DNA from 3 places in the Streptomyces sp. NPDC058001 genome. Region 1 is predicted to be linked to each of the others. Evidence: riboswitches for the same ligand, from Rfam matches in the RefSeq annotation. Region 1 holds a riboswitch; each other region holds the start of a gene.
The links. A riboswitch is a leader RNA that binds a small molecule or an ion and turns the genes downstream of it on or off. The one in region 1 is predicted to bind S-adenosylmethionine.

Region 1 (10,566 bases):
CGTCGGCCCCGAACTCCTCACCGGTTCGACCCGGCTCAAGGCGGGCACGGCGCAGAAACTCGTCCTGAACATGCTGTCGACGATCACGATGATCCGCCTGGGCAAGACGTACGGGAACCTGATGGTCGACGTACGCGCGTCCAACGACAAACTCCGCGCCCGTTCCCGGCGGATCGTCTCCCTGGCGACGGGGGCGGACGACGCCACGATCGACGCGGCCCTCACCGAGGCCGACGGCGAGGTCAAGAACGCCATCCTGATCGTCCTCGCCCACACGGACGCCACCACGGCGGCCGACCTGCTCACCCAGGCCAACGGCCACCTACGCAAGGCCCTGCACACCGCCCAGTAGAGGACGACCACCCGCACCCGTAACCCCGTACAGCAAGGCGCAACCCATGAGCACACCCCCCGGCAACAAGAACAGAGCCACGGCGGAGGCGATCCTCCCCCTGGTAGGCGGCGCAGCCAACATCGTCTCGGTCACCCACTGCATGACCCGCCTCCGCCTGACCCTGACCGACCGAACCCTGGTCCAGGACGACGAACTGAGGGCACTCCCGGCGGTCCTGGGAGTAGTCGAGGACGACACGTACCAGATTGTCCTGGGCCCCGGCACGGTCGCCCGCGTCACCCCGGAGTTCGAGTCCCTGGTCGAAGGGGAGCGCGCCAAGGCCAAGGCGGTCCCCGCGTCGGCTCAGGAACTGGCGTCCCAGGGCGCCGCCCTGAAGGCGGCCCGCAAGCAGAAGAACGCGACCCCGTTCAAGCTCTTCCTCCGCCGTATCGCGAACATCTTCGTCCCGTTGATCCCGGCCCTCATCGGCTGCGGCATCATCGCGGGACTCAACGGCCTTCTCGTCAACCTCGGTTGGCTGCCGGGCATCACCCCGGCCCTGGCCGCGATGGCCTCCGGCTTCATGGCCCTGATCGCGGTCTTCGTGGGCCTCAACACGGCGAAGGAGTTCGGCGGAACGCCGATCCTGGGCGGTGCCGTCGCCGCGATCATCGTGTTCCCAGGCATCGCCAACATCACGGCGTTCGGCCAGAAACTGTCCCCTGGCCAGGGCGGAGTGCTCGGTGCGCTGGGCGCGGCGGTCCTGGCGACGTACATCGAGAAGTGGTGCCGCAAGTGGGTGCCGGAGGCGATCGACGTCCTGGTCACCCCGACGATCACCGTGCTGCTCACCGGCCTGGTCACGATCTTCGGCCTGATGTACGTGGCGGGCGAGGTGTCGACGGGTATCGGCACGGCGGCGAACTGGCTCCTCGACAGCACGGGCGCGTTCGCGGGCCTGGTCCTCGGCGGACTGTTCCTGCCGCTGGTGATGCTGGGGCTGCACCAGGCCCTGATCCCCATCCACACCACCCTGATCGAGCAGCAGGGCTACACCGTTCTGCTCCCCATCCTGGCGATGGCGGGCGCGGGCCAGGTCGGCGCGGCGATCGCGGTCTACCTGCGGCTGCGCCACAACCGGTCGATCCGGAACACGATCAAGTCGGCGCTGCCGGCCGGTTTCCTGGGCGTCGGCGAACCTCTTATCTACGGTGTCTCGCTGCCCCTCGGCCGCCCGTTCATCACGGCGTGCGTGGGCGGCGCGGCGGGCGGCGCGTTCGTCGGCTTCTTCTCGATGCTGGGCGACAAGGTCGGCTCGACCGCGATCGGCCCTTCGGGCTGGGCGCTGTTCCCGCTCTTGGACGGCAACCACGGCCTCGGCACGACGGTCGCCATCTACGGCGGCGGTCTCCTGACCGGGTACCTCGCGGGCTTCCTGGCGACGTACTTCTTCGGCTTCAGCACCCAGATGCTGACGGACCTGAACGCGGACACCCCGGACGAGCGGGTCCCGGACTCCCGTACCCCGACTCCGGAACCGGAACCGGCGAACGCCTGACCGTGACCCCCGCGTGAACCCCGTATAGCCGCGTCGCACAACCGCTCCCACATGGCCGGTTACTTTACCTTCTGGATGGTAAAGTAACCGGCTATGCGACCGAGTTCCAAGATCCAGATCCTTGACGCGGCCGTCCGCGTGGTCGAGCGCGCTGGCATCACCGCGCTGACCCTGGAGGCGGCGGCCGAGGAAGCCGGCCTGACCAAACCCGGCCTGATGTATCACTTCCGCACCCGGGACGCGCTCCTGGTGGCGATCCAGCGGCATCTGACCGAGGCGCTGCACGCGCTCCTCCTCGCCGAGTTGGGCAAGCCGTTCGGCGAGTCGACGTCCCGCGAGCGGGCCGCCGCCTATGTGCGGTTCGGCGCGAAGAGTGGTGCGAGCAAGGCGGAGTTGGCCTTCATGGTGCAGTCGGCGACCGACCCGGAGCTGGCACGGGTGTGGGAGGAGTTGGCGGAGCGCTGGGTGCCGGAACCATCCGGTCCGGACCCGGACGCGATCGAACTGTTCCTGGCACGGATGGCCGCCGACGGCCTGTGGCTGCTGCGGGCGACAACCCGGATCACGCTCGCGCCCGAGGTCGAGGAAGCCCTGTGCCGCCGGATGATCGCGCTCACCGAACCGCTGACCGCTCCCCGAGGAAAGTCCGGTGCGTCATGAGCAAGGCACGACGCTGGTGGGTCCTGGGCACCGTCTCGGCAGGGCTGCTGCTGATCTCGGTGGACATGACCATCCTCTACACCGCCCTGCCCACGCTCACCTCCGACCTGCACGCCGACGCCTCGCACAAGCTGTGGATCATCAACGCCTATCCGCTGGTGATGGCCGGACTGCTGCTCGGCGCCGGAACCCTGGGCGACCGCGTGGGCCACAAACGCATGTTCCTGACCGGACTCGTCCTGTTCGGTACGGCGTCCACGCTGGCCGCGTTCGCCCCTTCGGCGGCGGTCCTGATCGCCGCACGGGCCTTCCTCGCGATCGGCGCGGCGGCGATGATGCCGGCGACGCTGTCGCTGATCCGCATCACCTTCGAGGACGAACGTGAGCGCGGCATCGCGATCGGCGTCTGGGGGACCACGGCGGTGGTCGGCAGCGCGCTGGGTCCCGTCGTGGGCGGGCTGCTGCTCAACCACTTCTGGTGGGGCTCGGTGTTCCTGGTCAACGTCCCCGTGGTGCTGGCCGCCCTGGTGGCGACGGTGCTGCTCGCGCCGGGCGGCTCGGGCAGCAAGGAGCGGCCCTGGGACGCGATCGCCTCGCTCCAGGTGATGGTCGGTCTGGTCGGCCTGGTCTACGCGATCAAGGAGATCGCCAAGCCGGAAGGCCGCGAACTCCCGTACTTCGCAGGGGCGTTGCTGATGTCTGCGATCGGCTTCACCGCCTTCGTACGACGCCAGCGCACCCAGACCTACCCGCTGATCGACTTCGCCCTCTTCCGCAACCGTCACCTGCTCATCGGGGTGCTCGGCGCGGGCCTGTCGATGTTCGCCACCGCCGGCGTCGAACTCGTCCTGACCCAGCGGCTCCAACTCGTCCTCGGCCTCACCCCGCTGGAGTCCGGGCTCCTCGTCGCCTCGTTCGCCCTGGGCGCGCTTCCGGCGGGCATCGTCACCGGCGGTCTGGTCTACCGCGTGCCGGTCCGTACCCTGATCGGCGGCGGTCTGCTGGTCAGCGCCGTGGGCACCGCGCTCACGATCCTGTTCACACCAGGGGCGGGACCACTCCTCGCCGACGGGCGCGGTTCGGCCTGGATCATCCCCGCTCTGCTCCTGTCCGGCGCCGGTCTCGGCACCGTCATGACGGCGGCGTCGGCCGCGATCATCGGCGGCGCCCCACCGCACCGCGCCGGTATGGCCTCCTCCGTCGAAGAGGTCTCGTACGAGTTGGGCAGCCTCACCGGTGTCGCCGTCCTCGGAAGTATCCTGACCGCCGTCTACACCTCGACCGTCACCCTTCCCTCGGGCGCGCCCGCCACGGCGTCCGACAGCCTCGACGAGGCCCGCGCCACAGCCGAACACCTGTCGTCGGCCGACTCCCGGTCCCTTCTGGAGTCCGCCACTGACGCCTTCGACAACGGCTACACCCTCACCCTGACCATCGCCGCGGCGGCCCTCGCGGCCGGCGGCCTGTTCACGTACCGCAGTCTCCGGCGGGGCACCCCGGCCCCCAACGAGCAGACGGAACCGGCCGACCAGACCGCGTAACCATCAGGCCCGCCCGAACGTCAGGCCCGCCCGAAGCGCTCGTCGCGCCCCGGAAACGCCCGAAGGCGGCACCCCCTGGGAGAGGGGTGCCGCCTTCAGGTTCGGTAGGACGGGTGATCGACCTGAGGGTCGGTCAGAAGTCCATGTCTCCGCCCGGCATGCCGCCCGGAGCCGCGGCCCCGGCCTTCTCCGGCTTGTCGGCGATGACGGCCTCGGTGGTGAGGAAGAGCGCCGCGATGGAGGCGGCGTTCTGCAGCGCGGAACGCGTCACCTTCGCCGGGTCGATGATGCCCTCGGCGATCATGTCGACGTACTCACCCGTGGCGGCGTTCAGACCGTGGCCGACGGCCAGGTTGCGCACCTTCTCCACGACGACGCCACCCTCAAGGCCACCATTGACGGCGATCTGCTTGAGCGGGGCCTCCAGGGCGAGCTTCACCGCGTTGGCACCGGTGGCCTCGTCGCCCTCCAGCTCCAGCTTGTCGAAGACCGCGGACGCCTGGAGCAGGGCCACGCCACCACCGGCGACGATGCCCTCCTCGACGGCGGCCTTGGCGTTGCGCACCGCGTCCTCGATGCGGTGCTTGCGCTCCTTCAGCTCCACCTCGGTGGCGGCACCGGCCTTGATGACGGCCACGCCGCCGGCCAGCTTCGCCAGACGCTCCTGGAGCTTCTCGCGGTCGTAGTCCGAGTCGCTGTTCTCGATCTCGGCGCGGATCTGGTTGACCCGTCCCGCGACCTGGTCGGCGGAGCCGGCGCCGTCGACGATCGTGGTCTCGTCCTTGGTGATGACGACCTTGCGGGCGCGGCCGAGCAGGTCGATCCCGGCGTTCTCCAGCTTGAGGCCGACCTCCTCGGAGATGACCTCGCCACCCGTGAGGATCGCGATGTCGCCGAGCATGGCCTTGCGGCGGTCACCGAAGCCCGGGGCCTTGACGGCGACGGACTTGAAGGTGCCCTTGATCTTGTTGACGACCAGGGTCGACAGGGCCTCGCCCTCGACGTCCTCGGCGATGATCAGCAGCGGCTTGCCCGACTGCATGACCTTCTCCAGGAGCGGGATCAGGTCCTTGACGCTGCCGATCTTGGAGTTGGCGATCAGGATGTACGGGTCGTCGAGCGACGCCTCCATCCGCTCCATGTCGGTGGCGAAGTAGGCCGAGATGTAGCCCTTGTCGAAGCGCATACCCTCGGTGAGTTCCAGCTCCAGACCGAAGGTCTGGGCCTCCTCGACGGTGATGACGCCTTCCTTGCCGACCTTGTCCATCGCCTCGGCGATCAGCTCGCCGATCTGGGTGTCGGCGGCGGAGATGGAGGCCGTCGAAGCGATCTGCTCCTTGGTCTCCACGTCCTTGGCCTGCTCAAGCAGGGCGGCGGAGACGGCCTCGACGGCCTTCTCGATACCGCGCTTGAGGGCCATCGGGTTGGCACCGGCCGCTACGTTCCGCAGACCTTCGCGGACGAGCGCCTGGGCCAGGACGGTCGCGGTCGTCGTGCCGTCACCGGCGACGTCGTCCGTCTTCTTCGCGACCTCCTTGACCAGCTCGGCGCCGATCTTCTCGTACGGGTCCTCGAGCTCGATCTCCTTGGCGATGGAGACACCATCGTTGGTGATCGTGGGGGCGCCCCACTTCTTCTCAAGGACGACGTTGCGGCCCTTGGGGCCAAGGGTGACCTTGACGGCGTCGGCGAGCTGGTTCATCCCGCGCTCGAGACCGCGCCGTGCCTCCTCGTCGAACGCGATGATCTTGGCCATGTGAAGTGGTCCTCCCGGACAGGGGTGGATTGCTCCGGATCGTGTCGGCGCCCGCGACGGACGGTCCCGGCCCTGGTGGTTCCTTGCTCCACCCGGTCCCGGGACCTCGCTGACCCGATCCAAGTTCTGTCACTCTCACTGGGAGAGTGCTAACGCCAATGATTAGCACTCGCCCCACCCGAGTGCAAGCGGCTTGGGCAGACCCGGACACCCGCAAGCCGGTACGTACCGGTACACCGGGCACGCGCCGGACGCGGCTCGGGCGCGGCTCAGCGGGGGCGATTGGGCGACGTCGGGGGGGCGCACACGCGAAAGGTCCGCGCCCCATGTCTGGGACGCGGACCTTTCGCGTGAGTGTGTCGCGTGAGTGCGTCGGTGGTCGATCGCGCCGAGATCAGACGGCGAGCTTGACCATGTCCGCCTGCGGCCCCTTCTGACCCTGCGAGATCTCGAACTCGACCCGCTGGCCTTCTTCCAGGGTGCGATAGCCGTCCATTTGAATCGCGCTGTAGTGGACGAAAACATCCGCACCACCGTCGACCGCGATGAAGCCGTAGCCCTTCTCCGCGTTGAACCACTTGACGGTGCCCTGAGCCATGCCTAACTCCCCTATTACTGGCCCTTGCACGGGACCACACTTCGCGGACCCGGGTCAGACCTCACCCCCCAACGGCTGGGGGTGTGCGCCGGAACGCGTCGACCGCCGCTGAATGTATCTGCCCAACTGCCGTCTGCAACAGGTCAATCGGACGAGAAATCTGGGCACGCGTGATCGGAAATTTCCGGCGGATTGAATGGAATTCAGGGCAACTCGGGCCCGACAAAGGCCATTTAGGACGCAAATTGGCGGGGCGCTTTGGCTACTTCTTGTCGCCGTTCGACCGAGAACTCATATGCGCGCGGCACTGGCGGCGGCGCCATTTCCCCAACTCTATCGCGCTCAACCCTACAGAATTGCCCCCTCCGCTTCTCTCGCGGAGGGGGCAACAGAGGTCACGCTGCGCAGTCGTTACGGGAGTCGCGCTCCGGTCGGGAGTCGGGCTCCGGTGCCGGGTCAGCCGCCCGCGACCGCCGGGATGATCGAGACACCGGCACCGTCCGGCGTGGCCGTCTGGAGGCCCTGCTCGAAGCGGACGTCGTCGTCGTTCACGTACACGTTGACGAAGCGGCGGAGCTTGCCCTCGTCGTCCAGGACGCGGGCGGAGATCCCGGCGTGGTTCTTCTCCAGGTCGGCGATGACCTCCCCGAGGGTCGTGCCCTCGGCGGCGACCTCGGCCCGGCCGCCGGTGTAGGTACGCAGAATGGTGGGGATGCGGACGTTGACGCTCATGTTCGGCCTTTCCGGTCGATCCGTCGTACAGGCGTTATCCGGCCAGGCCCGCGTCGCGGAACGCGTCCAGGCTCGGGCGGATGGTCGCGGTCGGGCCGGTCGTCGGCGCCACCGCGTCCAGGGTCTTCAGGCCGTCGCCCGTGTTCAGCACGACCGTCGTCAGCGTGGGGTCGATCAGACCCGCCTCGATGAGCTTCTTGGTCACGCCGACGGTCACCCCGCCCGCCGTCTCGGCGAAGATGCCCTCGGTCTGCGCGAGCAGCTTGATCGCGTCGACCACCTGCTCGTCGTTCACGTCGTCCACGGCGCCGCCGGTGCGACGGGCGATGTCGAGGACATAGGGGCCGTCGGCCGGGTTGCCGATGGCGAGGGACTTGGCGATGGTGTTCGGCTTCTGCGGCTTCACCACGTCGTGCCCGGCCTTGAAGGCGACGGACACCGGCGAGCAGCCCTCGGCCTGGGCACCGAAGATCTTGTACGGCTTGTCGGCGACCAGCCCGAGCTTGATCAGCTCCTGAAGGCCCTTGTCGATCTTCGTGAGCTGGGAGCCCGAGGCGATCGGGATGACCAACTGGTCCGGGATCTCCCAGCCGAGCTGCTCACAGATCTCGTACGCCAGGGTCTTGGAGCCCTCGCCGTAGTACGGGCGCAGATTGACGTTGACGAAGCCCCAGCCCTCGCCCAGCGGGTCGCCGATCAGCTCGGAGCAGAAGCGGTTCACATCGTCGTACGTGCCCTCGATGCCGATCAGCTCGCCGCCGTAGACCGCGGCCATGACGACCTTGCCCTGCTCCAGGTCGTGCGGGATGAACACGCAGGAGCGGAAGCCCGCGCGGGCGGCTGCGGCGCCGACCGCGCCGGCCAGATTGCCCGTCGAGGAGCAGGACAGGGTGGTGAAGCCGAAGGCGCGGGCGGCCTCGATGGCCTGCGCGACGACACGGTCCTTGAAGGAGTGCGTGGGGTTGCCGGAGTCGTCCTTGATGAACAACTTGCCCTGCTGGACGCCGAGTTCACGGGCCAGGTTGTCGGCCTTGACGAGCTTGGTCCAGCCGGGGTTCAGATTCGGCTTGGACGCGACGTCGGCGGGGACGGGCAGCAGCGGTGCGTACCGCCAGATGTTGTCCGGGCCCGACTCGATCTTCTTACGGAGCGCTTCCGGGTCGCCGAGCGGCAGGTCGTACGCCACTTCGAGGGGGCCGAAACACAGTTCGCAGGCGAAGATCGGGCCGAGGGGGAACTTCTCGCCGCACTCACGACACGAGAGGGCCGCTGCGGGGCCCAGGTCTACGGTGTCGGTGGTGGGTGCAACAGTCTGTACAGCCATGGAGGCGAGGCCCTTTCTCCTCATCTTCCTCACGACGCATCTCGCCGTGAGACGGATTTGGCACCTTCCCTAGCCGGGAGCCTCGCGGGCGTGATCGGCACTGACCATGATCACGGACGAGACCGGCTGGAGGGTTGCCGGGGCTTCAACGGGCCGTATCCCTCTGCCCCTCTGGATGAGCGGTATGAAGTTGTGTGGTCGGCGGTGACCCCCGACATGCGATGGTCACCGGCGTTGTTCAAGACTGTAACCGAAGGCCAGGACAGTTGAGATAGTCGTCCGAACCCCGAGACGAACGTAACAAACCCGCCACCCGCGCGGTGGCACCGCCCCCCTGGCGACCGCGAAGGAGCCGCTGACCGTGCTGGAAGATGTCGAGCGCTGGCTGACCGAACGCTCCTGGTCCGTGTCCGACCGCCCGCTGCGCCAGTTGGTGGCGGCGAAGCGGGCCGCCGGGGCGTCGGTGAGTGTGGTGCTGCCCGCCCTGGACGAGGAGGAGACGGTCGGCGAGATCGTCGCGGTGATCCGGCGTGAGCTGATGACGCGGTCCGTGCCGCTCGTGGACGAGCTGGTGGTGATCGACTCCGGTTCCACGGACCGGACCGCCGAGGTGGCGTCGGCCGCCGGGGCGCGGGTGGTGCACCGGGACGAGATCCTGCCGCGGCTGCCCGCCGTGCCCGGCAAGGGTGAGGTGTTGTGGCGGTCGCTCCTGGTCACCGGGGGCGACATCGTCTGTTTCGTCGACGCGGACCTGCGGGAGTTCTCCGCGGACTTCGTCTCCGGGATCGTCGGGCCGCTGCTGACCGAGCCGGAGGTGCAGTTCGTCAAGGCGATGTACGACCGGCCGCTGGGCTCTGCCGAGGGGCAGGGCGGCCGGGTCACCGAACTGATGGCGCGCCCGCTGCTGAACATGCACTGGCCGCTGCTCGCGGGTTTCGTGCAGCCGCTGGGCGGCGAGTACGCGGTGCGCCGCGGCCTCCTGGAACGGCTCCCGTTCCCTGTGGGCTACGGCGTGGAGCTGGGTCTGTTGGTGGACGCGCTGCACACCGTGGGCCTGGACGCGCTCGCCCAGGTCGACGTCGGCGTCCGCAAGCACCGCCACCAGGACGGCCAGGCCCTCGGCCGGATGGCCGCCGCGATCTACCGCACGGCCCAGCTCCGGCTGGCCCGGGGCCATCTGGTCCGCCCCGAACTCACCCAGTTCGAACGCGGCGAGAGCGGCTTCGAACCCCGCACATACCGGGTGGACACGGAGGAACGCCCTCCGATGGCGGACATATCGGAGTACGCGACGCGACGCGTGGCGTAGTAACCGGGCCTCGCGGGTCTCTGCGGGACCGGAGCGGGGCGGGGCGACGCGCGGGCGGGCGGGCGAAGCGGTTCCTGTGGGGCTTGGCCTGGGTCGTATACAGGTTGGGGGTGTTTGAGGAGCGGTGGGGTGGGCCAGGTATGCGGATATGGGTTTTGCGCAAGGGCACGTCCTCGTGGCGTCGAACCGCGGTCCGGTCTCGTACGACGTCCGTGAGGACGGTTCCCTCGGTGTGCGGCGAGGTGGCGGCGGGCTCGTGTCGGGGCTCTCCGCGATCGGCCCGGACGCCGACGCCGTGTGGGTGTGCGCCGCCCTCGGCGAGGGAGACCGCGAGGCCGTGCGCCGCACCGGCGGCGCGCTCGACCCCGCCGACACCGGCGGCCAGCGCGTACGGATGCTCGGCATCCCCCCGGACGTGTACGCCGCCGCGTACAACGGCATCGCCAACTCCGTGCTGTGGTTCGTGCACCACATGCTCTACGACATCCCCGTCGAGCCGGCCTTCGGCACCGAGTTCCGCGAGCAGTGGGCCGCGTACGAGACGTACAACCGCGCCTTCGCCGAGGCTCTCGCTGACGAGGCCGCCGAGGGCGCCGCGGTCCTGGTGCAGGACTATCACCTCGCCCTGGTCCCCGGCATGCTCCGCGAACTCCGCCCCGATCTGCGGATCGGGCACTTCTCGCACACCCCGTGGGCCCCCGTCGAGTACTTCCGGCTGCTCCCGGACGACATCGCGGCGCAGTTGCTGCGCGGC
Region 2 (10,566 bases), on a different contig from region 1:
ATGGCAGGGGCTGCCGGACGGCGATGTGATCGACCCGCGCGCCTATCTGACGACGGTCATCAGCCGGATCTGCTACGACCAGCTCGGTTCCGCCCGCGCCCGCCGCGAGTCGTACATCGGCCCCTGGCTGCCGGAGCCGGTGCTCACGGACGCCGGTCCCGAGGACCGGGTGACGCTCGACGAATCGGTCGGGATGGCGATGCTGACCGTCCTGGAGCGGCTCACTCCCGCCGAGCGGACGGCGTTCATCCTGCACGACGTGTTCGCCGTGCCGTTCCCGGAGATCGCGGAGGTCGTCGGCCGCACCCCCGACGCCGTACGGCAGTTGGCCTCCCGGGCCCGTCGCCATGTCCGTGCCGAGGCACCACGCAGGAGCGTCGACCCCGATGAGCACCGGCGGGCCGTGGAGGCGTTCCTCGCGGCCGTCATGGGCGGTGACCTCGAAGCGCTTCTGGAGATCCTGCACCCTGATGTGGTCTGGCGATCGGACGGCGGCGGCAAGGTCACGGCGGCGCGGTTGCCCGTCGTCGGCCAGGACAAGGTCGCCCGCTTCGTACAGGGCCTCCTGCGGAGCTTCGACCTGGCGACGGTGCGGCTGGCCGTACATGAGGTCAACGGCGCCACCGGCGTGGTCCTCTCCGCACCGGCGGGCTCGCTGCCCGGGGGCGCGGTGGGAGCGCGGGGCATGGTGTTCGCGTTCACGGTGGACGGTGGACGTATCGCCGAGATCAACGCCGTGATCAATCCGGACAAGCTGCGTCATCTGGATTTCGGCGGCGGTACGGGGGTGTGACCGGCGGCACTGTCACACTCGCGGGGGCTGCGTCGTCCCCCTTGCATGACGATGACGAACAGCAGGCAGCACGTACGGGCCGTGGTTCTCGGGGCGGGCTACGCGGGGCTCATGGCCGCGCTCCGGCTGGCCCCGCACGCCCAGGTGACCCTCATCGACCCCAGCGACCGCTTCACCGAGCGGGTACGTCTCCATGAAGCCGCCGCCGACGCGCGCCGCGAGGTCACCCGACCGCTCGGCGGCTTTCTGCGCTCCACCGGAATCGAGCACCTCGCGGCGCGCGCCACCGCGATCGATCCCGCCGCCCGGACCGTCACCACGGACGACGGCCGCCGGATTCCCTACGACCGGCTGGTCTACGCCCTCGGCAGCCGTACCGCGCCCGCGGGCGAACGCGCGCACACCGTCGAGTCCGCCGCCGCCTTGTACAAGCGACTCCAGGACGGCCCCGGGCGGATCGCGGTCGTCGGCGGCGGGCTGACCGGGATCGAACTCGCCGCCGAACTCGCCGAGGTCCAGCCCCGGTGGGCCGTCAGCCTGCACGCGGGCGGTGAGATCGGCGGCGGGCTTTCCGCGGGTGGCCGGCACCATGTCCGCACGGTGCTGACCGCACGGGGTGTACGGATCGAGGAGGAACAGCACATCGCCCACGCCGACGACATCGACGCGGACGAGGTCGTGTGGGCAGCGTCGATGGTCCCGAACACCGAACTCGCCGCCGAGGCCCACTTCACGCTCGACGCCACCGGCCGTATCGAGGTCGACGGCGCGCTGCGCTCGGTCTCCCACCCGGAGGTCTACGTCGCGGGCGACGCGGCGGCGGCCAGGTCATCGAAGGCCGGCACTTTGCGCATGGCCTGCGCGACCGCCCTCCCCACGGGCTCGCACGTCGCCTCGTCGCTCATCTCGGAGTTCCGTGGCAGGGATCCGCGCCCGCTGAGCTTCCGCTTCCTTATCCAGTGTGTGAGCCTGGGCCGCCACGACGGGCTCGTCCAGTTCGTCCGCGCGGACGACAGCCCGCACGACCGCTTCCTCACCGGCCGCCCGGCAGCCCGGGTGAAGGAACAGGTGCTCCGCTCCACGATCCTCGTACTCCGCCAGGCGTCCCGCCGCCCGTGGGTGGTTCCCCTCACTCCGGGTCTGTCGTAGGCCGCTGTCGTGAGCCGCACTGAGCGACCCGGGAAAATCGGGTCGCCCGCCGCTCGGTGGTTTGCGATCATGCATCGGTTCTGTTCGCGAAGGTGAGGGAGTCGATGCGTGATGTCCGGTGTTCCCGCTGATCCGACCGTGGTGCACCCCATGCCCGACCAGACGCGTGTGGTGCTGTTGCGGCCCCTCGTCACCTCGCCGTTGATCGAGGTCGGTGAGTTCTCGTACTACGACGACCCGGACGATCCGACGACCTTCGAGACCCGCAACGTTCTGTATCACTACGGGCCGGAGAAGCTGGTCATCGGGAAGTTCTGCGCGCTGGGCGAGGGCGTGCGGTTCATCATGAACGGCGCCAACCACCGTATGGACGGCCCTTCCACCTTCCCCTTCCCCATCATGGGCGGCTCCTGGTCGGAGCACTTCGACCTGATCACCGGCCTGCCCGGCCGGGGTGACACGGTGGTGGGCAACGACGTCTGGTTCGGCTACCGGGCCATGGTCATGCCGGGCGTACGGATCGGGCACGGCGCGGTCGTCGCGTCCGGTTCGGTCGTCGTGGACGACGTTCCCGACTACGCGATCGTGGGCGGCAATCCGGCCAAGGTGATCCGCCACCGCTACGACGACACGGACATCGCCCGGCTGTTGGACGTGGCCTGGTGGGACTGGCCGATCCAGCACATCACGGATCATGTACGGACGATCATGTCCGGCAGCGTCGACGCCCTGGAAGCCGCCGCTCCGGGTGGTGCCGGCTGAGGATGAAGCCATCGGCGGCGTCGGCCTGGACGAAGTCGTTGATGGTGGCGGCGACGGTGGCCGGGGAGCCGACGAAGTTCTGCCAGTTGCCGGTCTCGATGACCAGGTCCCGGATGGACTACTTGTTGGCGGCGGCGAGTTCGCGCCACTCGCGGACGGTGGCCAGCGGGTCGTGATACATCCGTACCTGGGCGCGGCCCCGGGCGATGGTGTGCTCCCCGAGATCCGGAGTCCGCTGCTCCGCAGAGTCTCGGCCAATGCCCGGGTGACCACGTCGTGAGACTGCGGACGGCACCTTCTTGACGACTTCACGGAGCGCGATGACACTGGCGGGGACGGTCACGATTGTCAGCGCCCTCCGGGCAGGTTCGCCTGCTCGTGCGGTCATCGGCCCCGGCCCGCTGGCAGGCAACCCTTCCACCGCGACGGGGTGCCCCGGGTGACGACCGGGTCCCGTCGCAGCGGCGGGGCAAGCGTGGTCTCGCGACTCGCGAGCCCCGGATGTGGGACCGGTGGACATGGAATCGCCCTGGAACTGTCTGACGAGGCGCCTGCACATCGATCTGTCGCGCGTCTCCAGCGCCTACTAGTGCGGTTGGGTTCGAGCCCAAGAGAGCCCGACTTGGCGTAAGAGGCCCAACACACAGGCGCAGTCACTCCGTTCCTCCGCCGATGAAGTCAAATGGCGGACGGGGCTTCCTTGTTCTTTCCTGGGAGAGTCATGACCGAGACAGTTTCGCGTTGTTCCAGCGTGGCGGCCCTCTCGTCCCGCCCGCACCGTTTCCGTGGCCGCATCGGCGTCGGTCTCGCCGGCGGCTTCTACCCGGCACCCCACCGCTATCTCCTTTATCTGTCGGCGAGTTGTCCGCGCTCGTTGCGTGTCTCGATCACGCTGGACCTGCTCGGCCTGAAGAAGTCCGTCGCCACCACGGTCCTCGCCGGGCCCGCCGACACACCCGACGCGTTCGCCTCGCTGCGCCGCGCGTACGAGGCCACGTGGCACCACTACGACGGTCCGCTGACCGCGCCCGCGCTGTGCGACCGATGGAGCGGACGCGTCGTCAGCAACCACACACCCGATATCCTCCGTGACCTCGACGGCCTGGCCTTCGACGGGAACGGCGACGGCGCTGACCCGCGCATCACCCCACTGCGCCCGCCGGCCCTTGCCTCCGAGATCGATGCCCTGCGCGACCTCCTCGACCGTGACGTCACTCCGACCGCCGCCCGACCGGAGCGCGTATCGGCGACGCTGGATCTACTGAACCGTCAACTGGCCGACGCGGCCTACGTGTTGGGCGACAAGCTGACGGCCGCCGATGTGGATCTCTGGGTGGCACTCGTCCACCTCGACGCGACCCACACCGTCTCCTCGTACGCCGGTCTCCGCGCCTACGTACAGCGCCTCGGGAATCATCCAGCCTTTCATGGGGCGGTCAGCGCCGTCGGGGTGGGCCACAGGGCGGCGTAGCCCCCGGCCTCCGGGGACGGCCCGCCAGGACACGGCTGCCCGGTCCGGCGGGCGGCCGGTTCAGCGGACCGGCGCTCCCGGACCGAGGGGAATGCCGAGGCTCCACCAGACCAGGAACAGCAGGGTCCAGGCGGTGGTCATCGCGACGGCCAGGGGCAGGGTGTACGAGGTGAGGGTGCCGATTCCCGCGCTCTTCCGGTACCGCTGAAGGAAGCCGAGCGCCATCACGAAGTACGGGCTCATGGGCGTGATGGCGGTCGAGCCCGAGTCGGCGATCCGGAACAGTGCCTGCGTGGTCTCGGCCGGGACCTGGACGAGCATCAGCATGGGCACCAGGACCGGTGCCGCGAGGGCCCACATGGCGGAACCGCTGGTGACCATGATGTTGACCAAGGTCAGCAGCAGCAGGATCAGCAGGAAGACGACCAGGATCGGCATGCCGCTGTGCCGTAGCGCCTGCGCCGCTTCGACGGCCACGACATCGCCGATGCGGGTCCAGTCGAAGTAGGCGAGGAACTGCGCGATGGCGAAGAACAGCACGAGCACCGGCGCCATCTGCTTGACGCCCTCGACCATCAGCTTCGGTACGTCGGCGGGCTTGGCGACCGAGCCCGCCGACGCTCCGTAGACGACACCGACGAGCGCGAACAGGACGGCGACGACAACCGCGATGCCGTCGAGGAGCGGGGACTCGACGATGCTGCCGCCCTCACCACGCAGGGGTGAGGAGTGCGGAAGCACCACGGCGGTCAGCGCCACGAGCGCGACGACGAGGGCGGTCACGGCGCGGCGCAGTGCCGAGCGTTCCCGGTCGCTGAGGTGGAGCGCGCCGATGTCCTCCAGGTCGGCGTCCGGGTCGGGGTCGAGATCGGGCCGCTTGCTGAGGACGAAGCGGGTGACGAGGGTGATGACGGCGGCCAGCACGAGGGAGGACGCGATGTTGAAGAACCAGTTGCTGAGCGGGGAGACATAGGCGTCCTCTCCCCCGGCTATCTTCGCGGCGGCCGTGGTGATCCCGGCGAAGATCGCGTCGTTGGGCGTGGGGATCGGGCTGGCGTCGTAGCCGGAGGCGATGGCGGTGTAGGCGACGACGATGCCGAGGATCGGCGAACGCCCCACCGCGCGGAACGCCAGCCCGCCGAGAGGGACGAGGATGATGTACGCGGCGGCGGACGCGACATGGGCGACCGTACCGGCGAAGGCGACGGCGAACACGACCCAGGACGCGGGCACACGGGAGACGCCGACCTTCATCAACGCGGCGAGGAATCCGCTGCGTTCGGCCACGGCGACACCCATGATGACCACGACGATCGTCGCCATCGGCGGAAACGAGGCGAAGTTGCTGATCATCGTGGAGACGGCCATCGCGAGACCGTCGCCGCTGAGCAGGTTCTGTACGGCGACGGTCTTGCCGTCCTCGGGAGAGATGACGTCCACGTCGAGCGCGGCCAGGACGGCGCTCGCGACGGCGAGGACCCCGGAAAGGATCCAGAACAGCCAGAACGGGTGCGGAAGGGCGTTGCCCGCGCGTTCGATCACGGCCATCGCCCGCACGATGCGGGGTAGTTGGGGCTCGGGCGGCTGGGGCGACGCCTGTGGTCTCGCGGGGCTGGGGACGGACATGACGGCTCCGAACGAGGTGGGCGCCCGCGCGGAAGCGGGCGTGTGGGAAGGAAAAGAGCTGGGGGTGCCCGGGGGGCCTGCTGGGGTGCGGGCGGGACTCAGTGCCGTGGGGAGAGCGGCAGTTTGTAGTTCTTCACGAACTGCCACAGGACCTCGTGCGCCTCGATGGTCTGCGTGGTGTAGCCACCGCCGCTGTAGCTGTCGGCGCCCGGCCAGGTGTGGCCGCCTCCGGTGACCGCGATGTGCCGGACCTGCGTTCCGTTGGCACAGCCCACCCAGCGGGAGACGGTGATGTCGGGTTCGGTCACCCGGTCGGGCAGGCGCGCGGCGCAGCCGTCCCTGCGAGCCCAGGCGGCGACCCAGTCGGGCACGGCGGGCAGACCCCGGTCCTCGTCGCCGGTGTACGGGATGGTCGCGTCGCCGGTGCCGTGGAAGTCGATGACCGGTACGGGCCGGGTCGGTCGGCAGTCGGCGCCGGTCTCGGGGTAGAAGGCGCCGGCCACGGGGGCGACGGCGGTGATGCGGTCGGCCATGCGGCAGGCCAACAGGCCGGTGAATCCGGCGCCGTTGGACTTCCCTGTCGCGTAGACGCGTCGGGTGTCGACGCACAGGGTGTCTTCGAGTGCGGTGAGCAGGTCGGCGGTGAAGGCGACGTCGTCCACGCCGGGCGCGGCGTAGGGCGCGCCCTGCCATGCCTGCCGGTCGCCGTCGCCGGTGCCGATGACGCCGTTGGGGTAGGCCACGACGGCGGGCAGTGTGGAGAGTTTCGAGAACTCCTCTGTCCCGGCACCGGTGTTGCCGCGCCCGTGGAAGGCGAGGACGACCGGCCAGGCGCGGTGACTCGTGTAGCCGTCGGGCAGATGAAGCTGGTAGGTGCGCTCGATACCGCCGCTGGTGAGGGAGTTCAGGCGACTGGTGCCCGGCTGTTGGGGTGCCGGTGTGCGGCACCCGTCCGAACGGGCCGATGTGGCGCTCCGGTCGGGAGCGGGGGCGGCGTGAGCCGGTGCGATCAGGGCGGTGAGGGTCGTGACCGCGGTCAGGAGTGCGGCGGTGAGGGTGCGTCCGGCACTGGCGCGTGCCGCGCCGGAGTCGGGTGGTGCGTCGGCGTCGAGGGGCACGTCGGAATCGAGTCGTGTGGTGCCTTTCATGGCAGGCTCCTTCCGCCGGTCGCGTCCCGGCGGCCGGCTGAATGCGTCAAGGCGGATGAGGGTGCTCCTGTCCGGCGGGGTGGCCCGGAGGGTGGGAGTGGCGGGGGCCCGGGTTCAGGCGTCCAGCCATTGGGTGACGAATGCGGCGACGCGGGCGACGGCGGTGTCCACGATGGCCTGGCCGTCGCGCGCTGTGGCGTGCCGGGGATCGCCGAGCACACCGTTGGCGGTGAGGTGGTCGTAGCGCACGGTCAGGGTGGGGTGGCCGGATGTGCGGGACAGCCGGGCGAGCGGGGTGAGTCCGGTGGTGGAGGTGGTGCCCGCGGCGAGGCGGTCGGTGTGTACCAGGTGGGGTGCCAGGTGGAGCAGCTGTGCCGTCTCGGCCTCGCCGCTGTGTCCGTGGACTTCACTGACCGCCATGTCGGCGACCACGTCCGACGCCAGAGCGGTGAGCGGGGTCCAGGCGAACTGGAGATCGGGGTGGGTGGTGAGCAGGTCCTGGGCGACCGTGGTCAGGGTGGCGTTGTTGCCGCCGTGTCCGGTCAGGACGAGGATCTTCCGCCAGCCGTGCCGGTACAGACTGTCCACGTACTCGCGGACCACGGCGGCGAAGGTGATGGTGGTCAGGGTGACCGTCCCGGCGAACGCGAGATGGTGCGGCGAGACGCCGACCGGCAGGGGAGGGCCGATCACGACACGTCCGGCGAGCGTCTGGGCCACGCGCTCGGCGACGTGTTCGGCACGGATCGTGTCCGTCGCCAACGGCATGGCGGGGCCGTGCTGTTCGAAGGCACCGGCCGGGATGACCACGATCGGCGCCCGGTCCACGGCCGTTGCGGCCTCCTGGGTGGTCATCTCCGCGAGCCGCCAAGGGAGTTCCGTACGGTGGTGTTCCGTACTCACCGTGCGCCTCCGCTTCCGGGGAAGTCGGCGCGCAGGACGGCGTCGCGGATGGCGTGCAGATGGTCGCGGGTGAGGCGTTCGGCGGCGTCCGCGTCGCCTTCGCGTACCGCGGTGAGGATCTCCAGGTGCTCCGCGTGGTCGCGTTCACGGTCGTTGTAGCGGTGCCGGATCTCGATCTGGTCCCGTGCGCGGACCTGGAGCAGCGCCTCGACGGTCTCGCGCAGGAGCGGGTTGCCGCTGGCCGCGGCGAGCGCCACATGGAAGTGCACGGACCGGCGCAGTGATTCCTCGGGCGGGTAGAGCGCGTTGGACGCGGCGGTCTCCAACTGTCCGAGTGCTTCGGGTGCGCGGGTTCGGGCGGCCTCGGCGGCGACGGCGGGTTCGATGACCAGGCGTGCTTCGACGAGTTGCAGGACCGATGCGCGGGTGCTGCGCGGGAGATGCGGGTTGGCGAGAAGCCGCCGCTCGCTCCCCGGTCCCACATAGGTGCCCGATCCGTGCCGGAACTCGACCACACCGGTGGCCTCCAGGCGCCGCAACGCCTCCCGCACGGTGGGTGTGGTGACCTCGAAACGGCGGGCCAGCTCCCGTGACGAAGCCAGTGCGTCCCCGGGGGCGAGGCCCTCGGCCCGGATGATCTCGACGATGTCGTCCGCGAGACGCTCGGACAACGACTGCTCACTGCGACTCATAAAGTGAATAGATCACTTGATCAGTCGGGGTGTCAATGACCGTGACACGAGGGATCTCAGAGGATGCCGAAGGGAAGGGCGCTGCTACTCGGCGATGCGGGGCGCTGCCGCTACTCGGCGGCGCGGGTCGGCTCCGGCCCCCGCACCGCGTGGTCGACGAACGCCTGCCAGCCCGACAAGGGGAAACGGAGCATCGAGCGCGAGGGAAAGAGGGAGTCCCGGACCATCACCTGGCTGTCACTCCGGGCCACCTCGACGCAGTTGACGTTCTCGCCGTCGCTGAAAGTGCTCCTGCGCCAAGTCCACGGCTCGCCCACCAGCGCGCCTCCTCCGCTCCGTTTCGTCAGGATAACAATCGCCCGCACGAAAACGAATACGCCGGATCCTGCCAAGATCGTGCCCATCAACTGCCCCTGGACGGCGGTGATATGCGCTGCCTGGGACGTCACAGGGCGCGTGGTGTGCGCGGGGACGGCGTACTTGACGCGTTTTCCACGGTGCCCGAAGGTGACGGAGTCGGGCCCTGAACCATCTGCCGAGATAAACTGACCGCCGGAGACGGGCCTCAAGGGGGACGGTCGATGACGCGTTCGATGCTCTCGCACTCGCCTCGCGCGATGATCGCGCTGTGGACCGTCTACGCCCTGTCGACCGGCACCCTCGCCTTCGGCGCCGGATACGGCGTGGCGCGTCTGGCCGGGGCCACCGCACTCGGAGTTCTCACGGCTACCGTGGTCGTGGCGGCAGCGGGCTGGTGGGGACCTCCTCTTCTTCAGCGGGTTCAACGGGCGCTCCCCCACCGCGCCCGGACTCGGGGCCAGGCTCTTCTTCCGCGGGCCTGAGCGCTCTCCTGCGGGAGAGCAGCGGAAGCAGCCAGGTCCGCATACGAGCGACGGCGAGCACGCCCGCGCCGCAACCGGCCACGCCGAACCATCCGTTCGGGTTCGGAATGAGCACGGAGAGCAGCACGACGAAGAAGCCTCCGAGCACGGCCGGCGGGATCGTGACGACCCACAGGAGATGCACGGTCCGGGTCCGGAACGGCAGGACGTGATGAATGATCTCGTTGCAGATGTGGACCCAGGTGTCGACACTGGGACGCCTACCACGTCCTGGCATGCCCGCACCCCCGCACCCGGCACCGGCGGCAACGCGCGTCGCCGCCGGTGAGAGCCCCCGACCTGTCCATCGGTCACCTCGGTGATCAATCGTCAGAAACCGCGACTATCGGCCCAGCCGCGGGCAGCGCCCTGCCTCAAGGTCGGCTCGGTGCCGACCCGTGTCGACGTCGCGGCGACCGTGACCTGAAAAAAGGCCCGGGGGTTCGGCCGTCACTCGCGTCGTTCCTGATGGTTCCGGATGTTCCGCATGATTCCTGATGGAGCGTCAAGGCATCGCGATTGCCTGTCAGTTCGCCTCGTCCTGACCCTCCTCGCGGTCGGCTGCCGGTGCCAGATCGTCGCTTCCCTCGCCGATGTGCGCGGCGACCTGTCGGAACGTCTGGCTCATGTCGTCTCTGAGTGCCCGGTCCTCCAGGGCCCAGAATGCCTCCAGGTACTTCCCGGTGACCTCGGGCTCATTGCTCGCGTACGACTCGCCTCGCGGGTTCTCCAGGTAGACGGAGTCGGGCATGCCCTCTTCGGAGAACTCGAACAGGGTGAAGGGCCCGAGCATGCCTTGGTGGGCGCCCACGCTGAACGGGAGGATCTGGATGGTGATCCTGGGGTGCGCGGCGAGTTCCGCCAGGCGTTCCATCTGGGCCCGCATCACCTTCGGACCGCCCACCTGACGGCGGATCACCGATTCGTCCAGGACCAGGAAGAGCTTCGGACCCTCCTCGCCCTCCAGCAGCTCCTGGCGTGCCAGACGGGCTTCGATGAGGCGGTCGAGGCGCTCCGGGGTGACGCTCTGGCTGGTTCCGGCGGCCAGCGCGCGGATGTACTCCTCGGTCTGGAACAGTCCGGGGATCACGAAGAAGTGGAAGCCGCGGATGACGGATGCGGAGGATTCCAGGGCGAGGAA
Region 3 (10,566 bases), on a different contig from region 1:
CTGGGGCGACTGGGAAGAGGGCAGCTCGATCCTCGGCAAGCCCAGCGAGCGCAGGCCCCCCGCCGCCCAGATCGCCCGCCTGCGCCCCCAGGTCTGACACCGCGTGACACACGTACGGGCGGCACCGCCACAAGCCGCCCGTACGTCGGGTCAGGCGTCGAGGGAGAGTCGGCCGCGGATCAGACGGGCCAGCGCGGCGGCGAACTCGACCGGGTCGATCGGAAGGGTCACCGCCGCCTCCGCGCGGCTCCAGGTGGCCAGCCAGGCGTCCTGGGGCCGCCCCATGAGCAGCAGCACGGGCGGGCAGTTGAAGACCTCGTCCTTGATCTGCCGGCAGACGCCCATCCCGCCGGCGGGCACCGCCTCGCCGTCGAGCACGCACACGTCGATGCCGCCGCGGTCCAGTTCCTTGAGCACCGCGGGCAGCGTGGCGCACTCGATGAACTTGACCTCGGGAACGTCGGTCGCCGGCCTGCGGCCGGTCGCCAACCGGACCTGCTCGCGGGTGTTCGCGTTATCGCTGTACACCAGCACCGTGGCGGTCGGCTGCATGGTTCCTCCGTGTCGCTGGGGGCCTTGATCGGATCCGATGCCGCGGATGCTACTCCCTCACCCACCGCGTCAACACCGGTTCGGACACCGCTTCGATGGGCCATCCGGGCTGGACAGAACCGATGGACACTCCGAACGGGACCCCCCGGAGTGAGCGCAAGATAAGCGACCGACATAATGTCGGTCGTGGCGACAGCAACGACAGTAGACACCGGGCCCGCGCACCCGTCGGTCAACCGACCGAACCTCACCAGCGTCGGAACCATCATCTGGTTGAGTTCCGAGCTGATGTTCTTCGCGGCCCTCTTCGCGATGTACTTCACCCTGCGATCGGTGACCGGTCCCGCGCACTGGAAGGAAATGGCGCACAGCCTCAACATTCCTTTCTCGGCGACCAACACCACGATCCTGGTGCTCTCCTCCCTCACCTGCCAGCTCGGTGTGTTCGCCGCCGAGCGCGGTGATGTGAAGAAGCTCCGGATGTGGTTCATCGTCACCTTCATCATGGGTGCGGTCTTCATCGGCGGTCAGGTATTCGAGTACACCGAGCTGGTCATCAAGGACGGACTCTCCCTGTCCTCCGACCCGTACGGCTCGGTGTTCTATCTGACCACCGGCTTCCACGGACTGCATGTGACAGGCGGCCTGATCGCCTTCCTGCTGGTCCTGGGCCGCACCTACGCGGCCAGGAGGTTCACCCACGAGCAGGCGACCGCCGCGATCGTCGTGTCCTACTACTGGCACTTCGTCGATGTCGTGTGGATCGGCCTCTTCGCCACGATCTACCTGATCAAGTAATCGGACGGCGGCCACGAAGGCCGCACGCCCGACACCCAGAAGCATCGACGCAGAAGATCCTGACACCGGGGTAATCCGTGAAAAAGCTCTCCGCACGACGACGCCATCCGCTGGCGGCTGTCGTCGTCCTACTCCTCGCGCTGGCGGCCACCGGGGGGCTGTACGCCGTATTCGCCCCGGCGGACAAGGCACAGGCCGACACCACCGCCCAGTCCCTCGCCATCGAAGAGGGGAAGAAGCTGTACGCCGTGGGCTGCGCGAGCTGCCACGGCACCGGCGGTCAGGGCAGTACCGACGGCCCGCCCCTGGTCGGTGTGGGCGCCGCCGCCGTCGACTTCCAGGTCGGCACCGGACGTATGCCGCTCCAGCAGCAGAGCGCGCAGGCGCCCAAGAAGAAGGTCATCTACACACAGGCCGAGATCGACCAGCTCGCGGCGTTCGTCGCGTCGCTCGGCGCCGGCCCCGAGATCCCGACCGAGAACCAGTACAACCCCGCGGGCGCGGACATCGCCAACGGCGGTGAGCTGTTCCGCACCAACTGCGCGCAGTGCCACAACTTCACCGGTCAGGGTGGTGCGTTGACGCACGGCAAGTACGCGCCGAGTCTGGAGGGCGTAAGCCCGAAGCACATGTACGAGGCCATGCAGACCGGTCCGCAGAACATGCCGTCCTTCCCCGACACGACGATGACCGAGCAGAACAAGAAGGACATCATCGCGTACGTCGACGCCGTCAACGGTGACAAGACCGTGAACCCCGGTGGTCTCAACCTGGGCGGCCTCGGGCCGGTCAGTGAGGGACTGTTCGCCTGGATCTTCGGACTCGGCGCGCTGGTCGCCGTCGCCGTCTGGGTCGCCGCTCGGACCGCAAAGGCCAAGAAGTCATGAGTAGCCAAGACATTCCAGAAGAGAACCTGCCGGCTGAGCAGGACACCGCCCACGGGACCGTCGCCCTCGCGGACACCGACAACCCGTTCGCGGACCCCGGACTGCCGCCGCACGAGCACCGGGTCCAGGACATCGACGACCGGGCCGCCAGGCGGTCCGAGCGCGTCGTCGCCTTCCTGTTCACCCTGTCGATGCTGGCCGCCGTCGGCTTCATCGCCTCGTACGTGGGCATCCCCAAGGAGAAGTCCATCTACGTGTGGCCGATCGGCCACATCAACGCGCTGAACTTCGCGCTGGGCATGACCCTCGGTGTTGCGCTGTTCTGCATCGGCGCGGGCGCGGTCCACTGGGCCCGCACCCTGATGTCCGACGTGGAGATCGCCGACGAGCGGCACCCCATCGCGGCCGAACCCGAGGTCAAGGCCAAGGTTCTGGCCGACTTCAAGCAGGGCGCCAAGGAGTCCGCGCTCGGCCGGCGCAAGCTGATCCGCAACACCATGTTCGGCGCGCTGACCCTGGTGCCGCTCTCCGGTGTGGTGCTGCTGCGCGACCTGGGCCCGCTGCCCGGGACCAAGCTCCGGCACACCGCGTGGCGCAAGGGCAAGCTGCTCGTCAACATGAACACGAACGAGCCGCTGCGTCCCGAGGACGTGGCCGTCGGCTCGCTCACCTTCGCCAAGCCCGAGGGCCTGGAGGAGCACGACCACGACTTCCAGGTGGAGATCGCCAAGTCGGCCCTGTTGATCGTCCGGCTCCAGCCGCAGGACATCAAGGACAAGCAGGAACTGGCCTGGTCGCACGACGGCATCGTGGCCTACTCCAAGATCTGCACCCACGTCGGCTGCCCGATCAGTCTCTACGAGCAGCAGACGCACCACGTCCTCTGCCCGTGCCACCAGTCCACCTTCGACCTCTCCGACGGCGCCCGGGTCATCTTCGGCCCGGCCGGGCACGCCCTGCCGCAGCTGGAAATCGGAGTGAACGCGGACGGATACCTTGAGGCGCTCCGCGACTTCGCAGAGCCCGTCGGTCCTTCCTTCTGGGAGCGCGGATGAGTACTGAGAAGAACGAGACGAACGACGCCCGCCGCGAGGCACCCAAGGGCGAGCGCGTCGCCGACTGGGCGGACGGCCGGCTGGGGATCTACTCCCTCGCCAAGGCCAACATGCGCAAGATCTTCCCGGACCACTGGTCCTTCATGCTGGGCGAGGTCTGCCTCTACAGCTTCATCATCATCATCCTGACGGGTGTGTATCTGACGCTGTTCTTCCACCCGTCGATGAACGAGGTGGAGTACGCGGGGCCTTACGTCCCGCTCCAGGGCCAGCTGATGTCCGAGGCGTTCAACTCGACGATGCACATCAGCTTCGACGTCCGCGGCGGTCTGCTGATCCGGCAGATCCACCACTGGGCGGCGCTGGTCTTCCTGGGCGGCATGTTCGTCCACATGATGCGTGTCTTCTTCACCGGTGCGTTCCGCAAGCCGCGTGAGGTCAACTGGCTGTTCGGCTTCCTGCTGTTCGTCCTCGGCATGTTCACCGGATTCACCGGTTACTCGCTCCCCGACGACCTGCTGTCCGGCACCGGTGTCCGCTTCATGGAGGGCGCGGTCCTGTCCGTGCCGATCGTGGGCACGTACCTGTCGTTCTTCCTGTTCGGCGGCGAGTTCCCGGGCGGCGACTTCGTGGCCCGGTTCTACTCGGTGCACGTCCTGCTGCTCCCGGGCATCATGCTCGGCCTGGTCGTCGGCCACCTGATCCTGGTCTTCTACCACAAACACACCCAGTTCGCGGGCCCCGGCCGGACCAACAAGAACGTCGTCGGCATGCCGCTGCTTCCGGTCTACATGGCCAAGGCCGGAGGCTTCTTCTTCCTGGTCTTCGGTGTGATCGCGGTCATCTCGGCGCTCGTCACGATCAACCCGATCTGGGCGCTCGGCCCCTACCGCCCGGACCAGGTGTCCACCGGCGCGCAGCCCGACTGGTACATGGGCTTCTCCGAGGGACTGATCCGCACCATGCCGGGCTGGGAGATCAACTTCCTGGGCCACACACTCGCCCTGGGTGTGTTCATCCCGCTGATGATCTTCCCGATGGTCCTGGTCGCCATCGCGGTGTACCCGTTCATCGAGTCCTGGGTCACCGGCGACAAGCGCGAGCACCACATCCTGGACCGCCCGCGCAACGCCCCGACCCGTACCGGTGTCGGTGTCGCGTGGATCACCTGGTACGTGGTCATGCTGATCGGCGGTGGCAACGACCTCGTCGCCACGCACTTCCATCTGTCGATCAACGTCATCACCTGGTTCGTACGGATCGCGTTCTTCGTGGCGCCGGTCATCGCGTTCATCGTCACCAAGCGGATCTGTCTCGGGCTCCAGCGCCGGGACCGGGACAAGGTGCTGCACGGACGCGAGTCCGGCATCATCAAGCGCCTGCCGCACGGTGAGTTCATCGAGGTGCACGAGCCGCTCAACCAGCAGACGCTGCACACGCTCACCGCGCACGAGCAGTACCAGCCGGAGGCCATCGGCCCCGAGGTCGACGAGAACGGTGTCAGGCGCAAGATCTCGCGCGGCCAGAAGCTGCGGGCGAAGCTGTCCAAGGGCTACTACGGCGAGGACGGCCAGATCCCGAAGCCGACGGTCGAGGAGTACGAGGAGATCACCAGCGGTCACGGTCACCACTGATGCCCTGACCTGACGCCCTGACCTGAGAAGGTCGCCACGGCGAGAGCCCCGTCCATTGCCCGGACGGGGCTCTTCGCTGTCTCCGGGGCTGGATAGGGTGGCCCTGTCGGCACGAACGTCTACGACCCAGGAGCGACCATGAGCGCTGTGACCCCCGCTGGAGGCGACACCACGGCGGGCCGTTCCTGGCCCCGGGTCCTGGACGCGCTTCTGTCCGGGCAGGACCAGGGCGCGGACGCGACGGCGTGGGCGATGGACCGGATCCTGCGCGGTGAGGCCACCAACGCGCAGATCGCCGGGTTCGCGGTCGCGCTGCGGGCCAAGGGCGAGACCGTCGAGGAGATCACCGGACTCGTCCGGACCATGTACGAGCACGCCCGGGTGATCGAGGTGCCGGGGCCCAGCGTGGACATCGTGGGCACCGGCGGGGACGGCGCCCGTACCGTCAACATCTCCACGATGTCGGCGATCGTCGTCGCCGGGACCGGCGCGAAGGTGGTCAAGCACGGCAACCGCGCGGCCTCCTCGGCGAGCGGTGCGTCGGACGTCCTGGAGAAGCTCGGCGTCAATCTGAACCTGACCCCCGAGCGGGTCGTCGAGGTCGCCGAAGAGGCCGGGATCACCTTCTGCTTCGCGGTGAAGTTCCACCCGGCGCTGCGCCATGTGGCGGCGGCCCGCGGTGAGTTGGGCATCAGGACCACCTTCAACTTCCTTGGCCCGCTGACCAATCCGGCCCGGGTGAAGGCTCAGGCGACCGGCGTCGCGGATGCCCGGATGGCGCCGATCATGGCCGGGGTCCTCGCCGAGCGCGGCTCGTCGGCGCTGGTGTTCCGCGGCGACGACGGTCTGGACGAGCTGACGACGACCGCGACCTCGAAGGTGTGGGTCGTACGCGGCGGCGCGGTCAGTGAGCAGGCGTTCGACCCGCGCGACGTGGGGATCGAACTGGTGCCGGTGGAGGCGCTGCGCGGGGCCGATGCCTCGTACAACGCCGATGTCGCCCGCCGGCTGCTCGCCGGCGAGACCGGGCCCGTACGGGACGCGGTGCTGCTCAACTCGGCGGCTGCGCTGGTCGCTCTGACGCCGGGGGACGGGTCGCTCACGGAGCAGATCCGTGCCCAGATGTCCCGTGCGGCCGAGTCCATCGACTCGGGGGCGGCGCGGCGGGTCCTGGAGCGTTGGGTGAACGCGACCACCAAGTGACCGGTCGCTCCTGCGGGGGAGAGCCTCCCCCGCAGGGGTCCGGTATCTGGACGCGCGTGGCCCACGGTCCGCGTGTCTGTCATAATTTCGGCAGGTCATGAGTGACGGCGAATCGGCCCCGGCCCGCTGTCCGGCAACCCTCCGTCCGTGGCGGGGTGCCCCGGGTGAAGACCAGGTCGTAGGCAGCGAGGTCTACGGCAAGCGCGGACCCCTCGCGTCACCAGGGGTCCTGGTCGTCGAGGGAGCAGTCTCGTGAGCAAGCGAATGCGATAGGGCGCAGCGCCCCGCCTCCGCCCACACCCCAGTCCGGTGTGATCGTCCCCTTTCCCGTGCCGTCCTGGTGCGGCCCGCGTTGTCGCGTGGCCCCGACGGCACGGTCAACTCGCTTGCCACTCACGGGAGTTCGCCATGTCCGTCGCCACTGTCGCCACCGTCGCCCCGACCACGTGTACGCCGCTGCCCGTCCTCGGTCGTGAGGTGAGCGTGCCCCTCGTCACCGGGGGCGAGGTCACGTACGCAGCCCTCGACTACGCCGCCAGCGCCCCCGCCCTCCAGCGCGTCTGGGACGACGTCGCCGCCTACGCGCCCTACTACGGCAGCGTCCACCGTGGCGCCGGATATCTCTCGCAGCTCTCCACCGACCTGTTCGAGAACGCCCGGGAGACCGTCGCCCGCTTCCTGGACTGCCGCGCCGACGACCAGGTCGTGTTCACCCGCTCGACCACCGACTCGCTGAACCTGCTCGCCGCCGCCCTGCCCGCGGGCTGCCAGGTCTTCGTCTTCGAGACCGAGCACCACGCCTCGCTGCTGCCCTGGCGCGAGGCCCACGTCACCTACCTCGACGCGCCCCGCACCCACGCCGACGCCGTCCGCACCCTGGAGCGCGCCCTCGCCGACCGTGACACACGGGGACCCGCCCTGGTCTGTGTCACCGGCGCGTCCAATGTGACCGGCGAGCTGTGGCCGGTGCGGGAGCTGGCCGCCGCCGCGCACGCGCACGGCGCCCGGATCGTCCTCGACGCCGCCCAGCTCGCGCCCCACCACCCCGTCTCCGTACAGGAGTTGGACGTCGACTGGGTCGCCTTCTCGGGCCACAAGCTGTACGCGCCGTTCGGCTCCGGTGTGCTCGCCGGACGCGCCGACTGGCTGCGGGACGCCGAGCCGTACCTCGCCGGCGGCGGTGCCTCACGCAAGGTCGCCCGCCGTGCCGACGGAGGTGTCGACGTCGAGTGGCACGACAGCGCCGCCCGGCACGAGGCCGGCTCGCCCAATGTGATCGGCGCCTACTCCATCGCCTCCGCCTGTACGGCCCTTCAGGAAGCGGGTTTCGACACGCTCGTGGCGCGGGAGCTGCGGCTCATCGACACCGTGCGCACGGGCCTCGCCGAGGTGCCCGAGGTGCGGATCCTGTCGCTGTTCGGCGACGACGCCCCGCGCGTGGGCGTCCTCTCCTTCGTCGTCGACGGCTGGAACAGCTCGCACTTCGCGGCGGCGCTCTCCGCCGAGTACGGCATCGGCGTACGCGACGGTCTGTTCTGCGCCCACCCGCTGGTCCGCACGCTCCTGGGCGCGGACCCGGGGGACACCGGCGAGTGCGGCGCGCCCGAGGCGGCGCCGGGGGAGCCGTCCCTCAACGCCATCCGCGTCAGCTTCGGCGCCGGCACACCCGACGAGCACGTGGAGCGTTTCGTACGGGCCGTCCGGGAACTGGTCACCCAGGGCGCCCGGTGGAGCTACCGCACCGAGGACGGCCGCTGCGTCCCGGACACCGGGGAGTGAACCCCGTCGGACAGGGTCGGGCAGGGGCGGAGAGGACCTAGGAGTCCAGGCCGATCGCGAACGCGGCCTCCAGGTCGTGCTGCGAGTACGTACGGAACGCCACATGCGTGTCCGTGCCCTCGACACCCTGGATCTTGCTGATACGGCCGGGGATGACATCCGCCAGATCGTCATGGGCCTGAACCCGGACCATGGCGATCAGGTCGTAGGTGCCGGTGACCGAGAAGACCTCGCTGACGCTGTCCAGCGCGGCGATCGACTCGGCGATCTCCGGAATACGGTCCACGCTGGTCTTGATGAGCACGATCGCGGTGATCACGGCTGGCTGTCTCCCTCGGTGGCCGTGGCTGGTGGTTTCACTCTAGCCGTCCGGCCGAAACGGCCCCACGCGTAGAGGAACCCCAGCGAGAAGCCCACCACATGCGCCAGATAGGCGACCCCAGGACCCTGGTGGGCCTGGCGCGCGGCCAGCCATTGCAGTGTCGCCCAGAACGGCAGCACCACCCACGCCGGAAAGCGCAGCGGCAGGAAGAAGAGGAACGGGAACAGGCTGGTGACCCGCGCCTTGGGGAAGAGGAGGAGGAAGGCGCCGAGCACCGCCGAGATCGCGCCCGAGGCGCCCACCAGAGTCTCCGCCGAATCGGCGTGCGCCAGCGCGTACCCGAACAGCGCGAGGTAGCCGCAGCTCAGATAGAACAGCGCGTAGTGCACCCGGCCCATCCGCTCCTCGGCCATGATCCCGAACACGTACAGGAACAGCACGTTGCCCAGCAGGTGCAGCCAGGAGCCGTGGACGAACAGGGCGGTCGCCGGGGTGAGCAAGGCCGCGGGGTTCCCGCTGAACAGGTCCGCCGGAATCACCCCCCAGCGCGCGAAGTACGCCCGCTGCGCCATGAGGATCTGGTCTCCGGTCCCGTACTCCGGATTGAGCCCGGAGGCGGGTCCGACGAAGAAGACCAGACAGCAGACGGCGATGAGGGTGTAGGTCACCGGGGCGGCCGGCCGGCCGTGTGTCAGGCGTTCGATCGCTGTCCCTGTGGTGCCACCCCGAGTGCCGATCATGACCAGATGATGACGGAAAGCGGCCATACCTGACAGATCGCCTCGCCGGTTCCGATGCCGGAGCGGGGGCGCCCGGCCAGGCCGTAGGGTTACGGCCACACGCGCCGGGTAGGACGGGCGCACCATGGAGGAGACGGGTGCACCACGGCGCGCCCCCGGTACGAAGGAAGCGACGGCCCCGATGACGGTTCCCCTGCCGACCGACCGCACCCGCTGGCGGTGCACGCTCTGCGGCAACCTCACCCGCTTCGACGTGACCCGCTCGTCGAAGGTCGTCGAGTACGTCCACCTCGACCTGGCCGGTGAGCCGAAGGTCGAGGAACGCGACGTGGTCAGTGAGAGCATCGAGTCCGTGCGCTGTCGCTGGTGCAACGCGGTGGATCAGGTGGAACTCGTGGACAGGCCGGGCGCCGGCTCCTGACGGAGCGGGCCCCGCACAGCTAGTGGGGTGAGCGATGGTGGAGAGCGGAGGCGGGGAGCTGGACGACGGCGCCGCCGAGGTGCTCGACCGCCCGCTGCCCGAAGGTGTGCGGCGCCGGGTCGTCCAGATCGTGTCGGACGGTTTCGGCGGGCTCACCGTGGCCGAACTGCCCACACCCCTACGGCAGTACGCGCGCTTCACCCCGACCCGGCGCGTCAAGTTCGCGGGCAACGCCATGGCCGCGGCGCTGGAGAGCGACACCCTGTTCCGGCAGCGCATCGCCGAACGCCTGCGCGAGACACAGCCGGAACTCGTCGGCGCCCTCGACTCCGGGGCGCCACCGCCCGCCGCCGATCCGCTGGACGTCGCCGCCGCCGCGTATGTGCTGCGCCCCACCGGCTGGGTGAAGCTGGTCGCCGCCGCGGGCGAGGAGGCCCAGCGCGCGGACGCCGAGCGCGTCGACGAGGAGACCCGCCAGGAGCTGGAGCGGCTGCGCGAGGAACTCGCCGGTGCCAGGGCGCAGATCCGCGGCGAGACGGAACGGCTGCGCGCCGAAGTCGACGCGGCGAAGAAGGAAGCGGAATCGCTTCACCGCAAGCTGCGCGGGGCCCTCAGCGACGTCAAGCGCGGTGAGGCGGCGGTCCGCAAGGCCCACGCCGAGACGGACACGGTACGGAGCGAGGCGCACGCACAGGTGTCGGCGGCCGAGAGCGAGACCCGCCGGCTCAGGACACGGCTCGGGGAGGCCGAGGCCGCGCTGGAGGCCAGCCGCAGGGCCGCCCGTGAGGGGCGCAGCGTCGAGGACATGCGGGTGCGGCTGCTGCTCGACACCGTCCTGGAGTCCGCCCAGGGACTGCGCAGGGAACTCGCCCTGCCGCCCGTGTCCGTACGGCCCGCCGAGACCGTGGACGCCGTCGAGCCGGGCCGGATGACACCCAAGGACATCGCCGCGCGCGCCCTGTCCGAGCACGACCCGGCCATCATCGACCAGTTGCTCGCGCTGCCGCAGGCCCATCTCGTGGTCGACGGCTACAACGTCACGAAGACCGGCTATCCGCAGATGCCGCTGGAGAAGCAGCGGCTGCGGCTCCTCGGACAGCTGTCGCTGCTCGCCGCGCAGACCGGTGCCGAGGTCACCTGTGTCTTCGACGGCGCCGAACTCGCCGCGCCCGTGC

Region 2: linked by a shared signal. The riboswitch ahead of ACFVT5_RS09465 (glutathione S-transferase C-terminal domain-containing protein) and the one ahead of thrC (threonine synthase) in region 1 are both predicted to bind S-adenosylmethionine.
Region 3: linked by a shared signal. The riboswitch ahead of ACFVT5_RS24690 (aminotransferase class V-fold PLP-dependent enzyme) and the one ahead of thrC (threonine synthase) in region 1 are both predicted to bind S-adenosylmethionine.

The regions. Positions count from the first base shown of each region.
Region 1 is NZ_JBHVQT010000004.1:466,075-476,640, forward strand. It holds gene murQ (N-acetylmuramic acid 6-phosphate etherase) at 1-352, shown strand, start outside; gene ACFVT5_RS11880 (PTS transporter subunit EIIC) at 399-1,892, shown strand; gene ACFVT5_RS11885 (TetR/AcrR family transcriptional regulator) at 1,986-2,552, shown strand; gene ACFVT5_RS11890 (MFS transporter) at 2,549-4,093, shown strand; gene groL (chaperonin GroEL) at 4,227-5,849, opposite strand; gene ACFVT5_RS11900 (cold-shock protein) at 6,244-6,447, opposite strand; gene ACFVT5_RS11905 (MoaD/ThiS family protein) at 6,904-7,179, opposite strand; gene thrC (threonine synthase) at 7,214-8,503, opposite strand; SAM riboswitch class I at 8,521-8,685, opposite strand; gene ACFVT5_RS11915 (glucosyl-3-phosphoglycerate synthase) at 8,865-9,812, shown strand; gene ACFVT5_RS11920 (trehalose-6-phosphate synthase) at 9,961-10,566, shown strand, end outside.
Region 2 is NZ_JBHVQT010000003.1:598,607-609,172, reverse strand. It holds gene sigJ (RNA polymerase sigma factor SigJ) at 1-793, shown strand, start outside; gene ACFVT5_RS09480 (NAD(P)/FAD-dependent oxidoreductase) at 839-1,942, shown strand; gene ACFVT5_RS09475 (CatB-related O-acetyltransferase) at 2,054-2,704, shown strand; partial or broken gene ACFVT5_RS09470 (F420-dependent methylene-tetrahydromethanopterin reductase) at 2,694-2,924, opposite strand; SAM riboswitch class IV at 3,042-3,186, shown strand; gene ACFVT5_RS09465 (glutathione S-transferase C-terminal domain-containing protein) at 3,426-4,175, shown strand; gene ACFVT5_RS09460 (AbgT family transporter) at 4,236-5,801, opposite strand; gene ACFVT5_RS09455 (alpha/beta hydrolase family esterase) at 5,900-6,949, opposite strand; gene ACFVT5_RS09450 (creatininase family protein) at 7,064-7,852, opposite strand; gene ACFVT5_RS09445 (FadR/GntR family transcriptional regulator) at 7,849-8,544, opposite strand; gene ACFVT5_RS09440 (DUF397 domain-containing protein) at 8,655-8,861, opposite strand; gene ACFVT5_RS09435 (hypothetical protein) at 9,271-9,663, opposite strand; gene ACFVT5_RS09430 (helix-turn-helix transcriptional regulator) at 9,952-10,566, opposite strand, start outside.
Region 3 is NZ_JBHVQT010000009.1:425,178-435,743, reverse strand. It holds gene ACFVT5_RS24725 (Ig-like domain-containing protein) at 1-97, shown strand, start outside; gene ACFVT5_RS24720 (hypothetical protein) at 151-552, opposite strand; gene ACFVT5_RS24715 (heme-copper oxidase subunit III) at 730-1,350, shown strand; gene ACFVT5_RS24710 (c-type cytochrome) at 1,428-2,237, shown strand; gene ACFVT5_RS24705 (Rieske 2Fe-2S domain-containing protein) at 2,234-3,292, shown strand; gene ACFVT5_RS24700 (cytochrome bc complex cytochrome b subunit) at 3,289-4,926, shown strand; gene trpD (anthranilate phosphoribosyltransferase) at 5,065-6,129, shown strand; SAM riboswitch class IV at 6,223-6,339, shown strand; gene ACFVT5_RS24690 (aminotransferase class V-fold PLP-dependent enzyme) at 6,538-7,908, shown strand; gene ACFVT5_RS24685 (Lrp/AsnC family transcriptional regulator) at 7,946-8,227, opposite strand; gene ACFVT5_RS24680 (rhomboid family intramembrane serine protease) at 8,224-8,970, opposite strand; gene ACFVT5_RS24675 (hypothetical protein) at 9,152-9,391, shown strand; gene ACFVT5_RS24670 (NYN domain-containing protein) at 9,426-10,566, shown strand, end outside.